Regions from separate parts of the Streptomyces sp. NPDC041068 genome, predicted to be linked through region 1. Evidence: predicted binding sites of a transcription regulator. Region 1 holds the regulator's gene; the other holds the start of a gene.
What was found. The regulator HrcA, encoded in region 1, represses chaperone genes, less so after heat shock. The targets are predictions, from matches to a motif close to TTNGCACTCNGNNNNNCNGAGTGCNAA.
Positions count from the first base shown of each region.

Region 2: the regulator HrcA is predicted to act here: its motif matches at 2,979-3,005, upstream of groES (co-chaperone GroES).

Region 1 covers NZ_JBEZCG010000017.1:139,268-143,683, reverse strand. Annotated here, with positions in the region: gene AB0B50_RS33880 (nitronate monooxygenase) at 1-852, opposite strand, end outside; gene dnaJ (molecular chaperone DnaJ) at 1,016-2,155, opposite strand; gene hrcA (heat-inducible transcriptional repressor HrcA) at 2,156-3,172, opposite strand; gene AB0B50_RS33865 (MBL fold metallo-hydrolase) at 3,366-4,103, shown strand; gene AB0B50_RS33860 (DUF3097 domain-containing protein) at 4,138-4,416, shown strand, end outside.
Region 2 covers NZ_JBEZCG010000007.1:326,423-330,838, forward strand. Annotated here, with positions in the region: gene AB0B50_RS18580 (SDR family oxidoreductase) at 1-581, shown strand, start outside; gene groL (chaperonin GroEL) at 767-2,395, opposite strand; gene groES (co-chaperone GroES) at 2,524-2,832, opposite strand; gene AB0B50_RS18595 (polysaccharide deacetylase family protein) at 3,405-4,331, opposite strand; gene AB0B50_RS18600 (methyltransferase domain-containing protein) at 4,414-4,416, shown strand, end outside.

The DNA of each region.
Region 1 (4,416 bases):
GCGCATGAAGCGGTTGACGAGGCCGCGCGCGGGGCGTCCGGAGAAGGCCCGCGTCAGCTCGGTCCGCACGAAGAGCGGATTGGTCATGGCCTGCTTGTGCAGGGCGTTCGCGCCCGACTCGGGGGTGACGAGGAAGGCGGTGCCGAGCTGGGCCGCGTCGGCGCCCGCGGCGAGCACGGCGGCGATCTGCGCGCCGCGCATCAGCCCGCCGGCGGCGACGATCGGGATCTGCACGGTCTCGCGGACCTGCGTGATCAGCGAAAGGAGACCGATCCCGGCGCCGTCGGCCTCGGGGTTGTCCTTGTGGGTCCCCTGGTGCCCGCCCGCCTCGATGCCCTGCACGCACACGGCGTCGGCGCCGCACCACTGGGCGGTCTGCGCCTCCTCGGGCGAGGTGACGGTGACGACGGTGAGGGTGCCGACGCGCGCGAAGGCGTCGAGGACGTCGCGGGTGGGGCACCCGAAGGTGAAGGAGACGACCGGCACGGGGTCGTCGAGCAGGATCGCGAGCTTGGCGTCGTACCCGTCGTCGCGCCCGCTGTCCGGATCGCCGAGCTCCGTCTCGTACCAGGTCGCCTCGCCGGCGAGCTGGCTGCGGTAGACCTCCACGGCCGCCGCGTCCGCGGTGTCGGGCTGCGGCATGAAGAGGTTGACGCCGAAGGGCCGCGAGGTGAGCCCCCGCAACTGTTTGATCTCCTGGTACATCCCGTCGGCGGTCTTGTACCCGGCGGCGAGGAACCCGAGCCCACCGGCATCGGAGACGGCCGCGGCCAACTGCGGGCCGGAGGCACCGCCGGCCATGGGGGCCTGCACGATCGGACAGCGGCAGAGATCGGTCAGTGCGGAGGACATGACGGCATCGTGCCACGTCCTCCCGCACCGACCGAATCGCCCCTTCCGGGTACGCGACGGCGGCTGGCCGCTCCCGCTGTGGGCAGGCGTTCCGCAGGGCGGAACGGGTGGGCACAGCCCGAAGCTCCCGGGCAACAGTCAACGAGGCGCCCGCAGCAAAGGGCTAGCGCCCGTTGAACGCATCCTTCAACCGCGAGAACAACCCTTGCTGCCCCGGCTGGAACTGCCCCGTGGGCCGCTCCTCGCCCCGCATCTTCGCCAGCTCCCGCAGCACCCGCTCCTGCTCGGGGTCGAGCTTCGTCGGCGTGAGGACCTCGACGTGCACGATGAGGTCACCGCGCCCGCCGCCCCGCAGATGCGTGACACCGCGGCCGTGCAGCGGGATCGACTGCCCGGACTGGGTCCCCGGGCGGATGTCGACCTCCTCCATGCCGTCGAGCGTCTTCAGCGGCACCTTCGTGCCGAGCGCGGCCGCCGTCATCGGGATGGTGACGGTGCAGTGCAGATCGTCGCCGCGCCGCTGGAAGACCTCGTGCGGCAGCTCGTGGATCTCCACGTACAGGTCGCCGGCGGGGCCGCCGCCGGGGCCGACCTCGCCCTCGCCCGCGAGCTGGATCCGCGTGCCGTTGTCGACACCGGCGGGGATCTTCACGGTCAGCGTCCGGCGCGACCGGATGCGGCCGTCACCGGCGCACTCCGGGCACGGCGTCGGCACGACGGTGCCGAAGCCCTGACACTGCGGACACGGCCGCGACGTCATGACCTGCCCCAGGAAGGACCGCGTGACCTGCGACACCTCACCGCGACCGCGGCACATGTCACAGGTCTGGGCGGAGGTACCGGGCGCGGCACCCTCACCACTGCAGGTCGTACACACCACTGCGGTGTCGACCTGGATGTCCTTGGTGGTCCCGAAGGCGGCCTCTTCGAGGTCGATCTCCAGACGGATCATGGCGTCCTGGCCCCGGCGCGTGCGCGACCGCGGCCCCCGCTGCGACGCCGTCCCGAAGAACGCGTCCATGATGTCGGAGAAGTTGCCGAAGCCACCGGCGCCGAAGCCGCCCGCGCCTTGGCCGCCGCCCGCCTGGGACAGGGGGTCGCCGCCGAGGTCGTAGACCTGCTTCTTCTGCGGGTCCGACAACACCTCGTACGCGGCGTTGATCTCCTTGAAGCGCTCCTGAGTCTTCGGATCCGGATTCACATCCGGGTGAAGCTCACGCGCCAGCCTCCGGAAGGCCTTCTTGATCTCGTCCTGGGAAGCGTCGCGGCGCACGCCTAGTACGGCGTAGTAGTCCGTGGCCACTTACGACTCCGCCAGGATCTGTCCGACGTAACGTGCCACTGCGCGTACTGCTCCCATCGTTCCCGGATAGTCCATGCGGGTCGGTCCGACCACGCCTAGTTTGGCGACTGCCTCGCTGCCCGAACCGTAGCCGACCGAGACCACGGACGTGGAGCTGAGGCCCTCATGGGCGTTCTCATGACCGATCCGTACGGTCATGCCCGAATCCGTAGCCTCCCCAAGCAACTTGAGGAGCACGACCTGCTCCTCAAGGGCTTCGAGAACGGGCCGGATGGTGAGGGGAAAGTCATGTCCGAAGCGGGTGAGATTGGCGGTGCCGCCGATCATCAGCCGCTCCTCAGTCTCCTCGACGAGTGTCTCGAGGAGGGTGGAGAGGACGGTCGCGACGGTGCCGCGATCCTCCGCCTCGAAGGCCTCGGGCAGGTCCTGCACCAGCTGCGGCACGTCCGCGAAGCGGCGGCCCGCGACCCGGCTGTTGAGCCGCGCCCGCAGATCGGCGAGCGAGGCCTCGCCGAACGGTGCGGGACAGTCGATCATGCGCTGCTCGACCCGGCCGGTGTCCGTGATGAGGACGAGCATCAGACGCGCGGGAGCCAGCGAGAGCAACTCCACGTGCCGCACCGTCGACCGCGTGAGCGAGGGGTACTGCACGACGGCGACCTGCCGTGTGAGCTGCGCGAGCAGCCGCACGGTCCGTCCCACGACGTCGTCGAGGTCCACGGCGCCGTCGAGGAAGTTCTGGATGGCGCGACGCTCGGGCGCGGTCATCGGCTTGACGCCGGCGAGCTTGTCGACGAACAGGCGGTACCCCTTGTCCGTCGGGATGCGCCCCGCGCTGGTGTGGGGCTGGGCGATGAACCCTTCCTCCTCCAGCGCCGCCATGTCGTTGCGGACGGTGGCCGGAGAGACCCCGAGGCGGTGCCGCTCGGTGAGCGCCTTGGAGCCTACGGGCTCCTCCGTCCCCACGTAGTCATGGACGATGGCGCGCAGCACTTCGAGCCTGCGTTCACTGAGCATCGCGCACACCTCCAACCGTCTCCGTCGTTCACACCGAGCCCCCGGACCCCCGAGCCCCCGGCCTGGCACTCACCGCAGGGGAGTGCCAGCCTTCCAAAAGGTCAGTGTACGGCCGTGAGGTACGCACGGGGCAAGGCCGGACCCCCTAAGTCATGCCGACGTGTGCCGCAGGAGCTAGCGTCACCGTATGGACGTGGCGCTGGCATGGGAAGCGGCGGGCTGGGAGCGACTCGCACCGCGCGTGGGGAGGTGCCGTCTGCCGGTCTGGGACTGCACGGCGGGGCTCGTCGTCGGCGACGACGCGGCCCTCATGATCGAGGCGGGTTCGAGCCTGGCCGAGGGCGCGGCCCTGCGCACCCGGGCACGCGGGATCCTGGGCGGCGGCCGCCGGGTCACGCACCTCGCCCTCACGCACCCGCACTTCGACCACGTCCTCGGGGCGGCCGCCTTCGCGGGCGTGGAGGTGTACGGCGCCGTGGGCATCGACACGGTCTTCGCCAAGGGCCGCGACGAGCTGCGCGCGGACGCGGTGCGGCACGGCGTTGACGCGGACGCGGCGGCGGAGGCTGCCGACCTCCTGGTCCACCCGCACCATCTGGTGTGCGGGGAGTGGACGCTCGACCTGGGCGGCGGCGTCCAGGTGCTGCTCGCGAACGTGGGCCCCGGGCACTCGGGCCACGACCTGGCGATCCTGGTCCCCGGCACCGACGGCGGGCGGGAGATCGTCTTCTGCGGCGACCTGGTCGAGGAGTCGGGCGAACCGCAGGCGGGCCCGGACGCGGTGCCGAAGCGGTGGCCCGCGGCACTGGACCGGCTCCTGGAGCTGGGCGGCGAGGACGCGCTGTACGTGCCGGGGCACGGCGCGACGGTAAATGCGTCCTTTGTCCGTGAGCAACGCGCCACACTGGCGTCCCGTTTCGGCGTGTCGTAGGACAAGGAACGCCACTCTTCCTATGGTCGGCGGAATGCGCCAGTACTCCGCCGACCTCACGCCGCCCTGGAAGAAGCCGAAGCCGGTCCCCGAGGTGGCGGCGGACGTCGGCCTCGTGGTCGAGGAGCTGAGCACCGGTTTCTGCGGGGCGGTGATCCGCTGCGAGAAGACGGCGCAGGGCCCGACGGTGACGCTGGAGGACCGCTTCGGCAAGCACCGCGTCTTCCCGATGGAGCCGCGGGGCTTCCTCCTGGAGGGCCGCACGGTCACCCTCGTCCGCCCGACCACGACGGCACCGGCTCCCCCGCCCCGC
Region 2 (4,416 bases), on a different contig from region 1:
GCATCGAGTCCGTCGAGAAGCGTCTCTCGCACCGCAGGGACCCGGTCGACCTGCTGATCAACAACGCCGGATTCGGCAACAAGGGCCGTTACCTGGAGGTCTCCCTCAGCGACGAGCTGACCATGCTCAAGGTGCACTGCGAGGCGGTGCTCCGGCTGACGTCGGCCGCGGCGGAGGCGATGCGGGAGCGCGGCCGCGGCGGCGTCGTGAACGTCGCGTCGGTGGCGGCGTTCGTGCCGCGCGGGACGTACGGCGCGTCGAAGGCCTGGGTCGTGCAGTTCACCCAGGGCGCGGCGAAGGACCTGGCCGGGTCCGGGGTGCGGATGATGGCGCTGTGCCCCGGCTTCGTCCGCACGGAGTTCCACCAGCGGGCCGGGATGGGCACGTCCAACATCCCGGGCTGGATGTGGCTCGAAGCGGACAAGCTGGTCGCGACGGCACTGACCGACCTGTCCCGAGGCAAGACCCTGTCGATCCCCGACCCGAGGTACAAGGCCCTGATGGGCGTGGTGAAGCTGACCCCGCGGGGCCTGCTGGGCGGCGTGACGTCGAGGACGGGCAGGAAGTACGGCCCGCAGTAGAGCCACCGTCAAGGAGCGCCCGTCAGGGGCGCGGGGAACTGCGCGAGGACGGACCACGCCCCTCACACGGCGACGGACCACGACCCACACACGGCGACGAAGCACCGACCCGGCAGGCGCGACCCCGAAACGACCGAGGCCCGGCTCCCCCACAGGGGAAGCCGGGCCTCGGTTACAGGCTCAGGTCAGTGCGAGTGGCCGTGACCGTGACCGTGACCGGCCTCGGCCTCCTCCTCCGCCGGCTTCTCGACGACCAGGGTCTCGGTCGTGAGGAGCAGGGAGGCGATGGACGCGGCGTTCTCCAGCGCGGAGCGCGTGACCTTGACCGGGTCGATGACGCCGGCCTTGACCAGGTCGCCGTACTCACCGGTGGCGGCGTTGAAGCCGAAGCCCTTGTCGAGCTCGGCGACCTTCGAGGTGATGACGTAGCCCTCGAGGCCGGCGTTCTCGGCGATCCAGCGCAGCGGCTCGACGGCGGCGCGGCGGACGACCGCGACACCGGTGGCCTCGTCGCCGTCCTTGTCGAGGTTGCCCTCGAGGACCTTGACGGCGTGCACCAGAGCGGAGCCACCACCGGAGACGATGCCCTCCTCGACCGCGGCGCGGGTCGCGGAGATGGCGTCCTCCAGACGGTGCTTCTTCTCCTTCAGCTCCACCTCGGTGGCGGCGCCGACCTTGATCACGCACACGCCGCCGGCCAGCTTCGCGAGGCGCTCCTGGAGCTTCTCGCGGTCCCAGTCGGAGTCCGTGGCGTCGATCTCGGCCTTGATCTGGGCGACGCGGCCCTCGACGTCGGCCTTGTTGCCGCCGCCGTCGACGATCGTCGTGTCGTCCTTGGTGATGGTGACGCGGCGGGCGGTGCCGAGCACGTCGAGGCCGACCTGGTCGAGCTTGAGGCCGACCTCTTCGGCGATGACGGTGCCGCCGGTGAGGGTGGCGATGTCACCGAGCATGGCCTTGCGGCGGTCGCCGAAGCCCGGGGCCTTCACCGCGACGGCGTTGAAGGTGCCGCGGATCTTGTTCACGACCAGGGTCGACAGGGCCTCGCCCTCGACGTCCTCGGCGATGATCAGGAGCGGCTTCGAGGCGTTGGCCTGGATGACCTTCTCGAGCAGCGGCAGGAGGTCCTGGATGGAGGAGATCTTGCCCTGGTGGATCAGGATGTACGGGTCGTCGAGGACGGCCTCCATACGCTCCTGGTCGGACACCATGTACGGCGACAGGTAGCCCTTGTCGAAGGCCATGCCCTCGGTGAAGTCGAGCTCCAGGCCGAAGGTGTTGGACTCCTCGACGGTGATGACACCGTCCTTGCCGACCTTGTCCATCGCCTCGGCGATGAGCTCGCCGACTTGCGGGTCCTGGGCCGACAGACCGGCGACGGCCGCGATGTCGGCCTTGTCGTCGATCGGGCGGGCGGTGGCGAGGAGCTCCTCGGAGACGGCCGCGACGGCGGCGTCGATGCCCTTCTTCAGGGCGGCCGGGGAGGCGCCGGCGGCGACGTTGCGCAGGCCTTCCTTGACCAGGGCCTGGGCGAGCACGGTGGCGGTGGTGGTGCCGTCACCAGCGATGTCGTTGGTCTTGGTCGCCACCTCCTTCACCAGCTGGGCGCCGAGGTTCTCGTACGGGTCCTCGACCTCGACCTCACGGGCGATGGTGACGCCGTCGTTGGTGATGGTCGGGGCACCGAACTTCTTGTCGATGACGACGTTGCGGCCGCGGGGGCCGATCGTCACCTTGACCGTATCGGCAAGCTTGTTGACGCCGCGCTCAAGGGCGCGACGGGCGTCCTCGTCGAACTTCAGGATCTTCGCCATGGGAGCGATTCAGCCCTCTCGAAAACTCGGGTGAACGAACTGCGCCCCTCGCCGCCCGGCAATCAGCGGGGTGACCAGGGGCGCAGCTCAAAAAGCAAATCTGCTGGTGAAGCAGGTGAAGCGGTGAATTACTTCTCGACGATCGCGAGCACGTCGCGAGCCGAGAGGACGAGGTACTCGTCGCCGTTGTACTTCACCTCGGTGCCGCCGTACTTGCTGTACAGCACGACATCGCCGACCTTGACGTCGAGCGGCAGGCGCTCGCCGTTCTCGAAGCGGCCCGGGCCCACGGCGAGGACGGCGCCCTCCTGGGGCTTCTCCTTCGCGGTGTCCGGAATGACCAGGCCGGAGGCCGTGGTCTGCTCGGCGTCGAGCGGCTGGACCACAATGCGGTCCTCGAGCGGCTTGATGGCAACCTTGGAGCTGGCGGTCGTCACGATCCGGTCTCCCCCTTCGGAGATCTCACGGGGTTAAGAGTCTGAGGTGTGGCGACCAGGTGGATCCGTCGTCGCGGGTGCCGGACCTGCCCGTCGCTGTTGGCACTCTCCAGTGGGGAGTGCCAGAAGCGAGACTAGGACGGGGATTAGCACTCGGTCAAGCGGAGTGCCAATCGACTGCGTCGGGCTTTACGGGGACGGGGTGCCCCCTGGCGGGGTCGGCGCCTCTGTGGCCTTGCCTGGGCAACGTGTTTTGCGGGCCTGCGGTTCCTTGCCCGCGGCACGGGGCCGCCTCGTTTCCCCTTGCCCGGCAGGTGGGGCTGTGCCCACCCTTCCCCAAGTTCTCGGCTCCGCTCGAGCAGGGGAGTCCCCACTCGCCGTGCGGAACGCCTGCCCACAGCCGGGACCAGCCTGTCCCGGTGGCTTTCGCGGCGGCATCTTCTGGGCCGCCTTCCGACCCAGCCTCTCGATCGGGTCCACCGATTCCGCGCAGCCCGTGAGCAGCGTGGGCGCGAGGACGCCGCACAGCAGGGCCCCGGCGAGGAGGCGGCGGCGCGCTCGCGCCCGGGGGGTCACAGGTAGTCCTCCAGCCTGGCCACCGCGTACCCCTTGTCCGTGACCGTCTTCATGACTCGGCGGACCATGTCGGGCATGGTGCCCTTCCAGTCCTCGCGCCCCCGGAAGTGCGTGAGGATGATGTCGCCGGGGTGCAGGTCCCGGTCCCACTCGCGCCACTCCATGTGGTCGGCGAAGGCCTCCGACGCCCACAGCGGCACCGCCTTGACGCCACAGGACTTGGCGGCGCGCAGGGTGTGGACGTCGTAGTTGCCGTACGGCGGGCGGAAGAGCTCGGGCCGCTTGCCGTAGCGCTTCTCGATGGTGTCCTGCATGCCGCAGATCTCGCGGCGCTGCGCCTCGTACGAAAGCGCGGGCATGTAGCGGTGGTTGAGGGTGTGGTTGTTCAGGGAGACGCCGCGGTCCTGCATCTTCTTGAAGTAGGCGTAATCCTCCTTGACCAGGTAGTCGCTGAGGAACGCGGTGTACGGGATCTTCAGGTCGCTCATCATCCTCAGCAGCGCCGGGTCCTTCTCGGCGCCGTCGTCGATGGTCAGGAAGACGACCTTCTCCTTGGTCGGGATCGTCGTGAAGACGGGCGGCAGGCTCGACTGCCCCTTGACCTCGAAGCCCTTGCGGGTGGTGATCCTCGGCTTGGCCTTCGGCGCGGGCGGCGCGGCCAGCGGCGTCCTGGCCAGGCCCCAGCGCTTGGCCGCCGCGGCGCGTGCGGCCTGGGCCGCGCCGAGCTTGTGGGCGTAGGAGTCGAGGGCACGGGCGGGCGGGGCCTGGAGCGGCTGCTGGCCGTGGGCGGGCTTCACGGCGTCGGAGTCGCCGCCGGAGGCGCAGCCCGACGCGATCGCGGCGACGGTCAGGACCGCCAGCGCGGTACGCGTCCGGTTCTTCCGTCTTCCGGCGGATTCTTCGTTTTGTCGTACTAGTTGCATGGCGCCGGATCCTCGCAGTTCAAGGCCCTTTTGAAGGGCCGACACCGCCACCGGCCGCGCACCATCCACCGACTGGCCCACAATG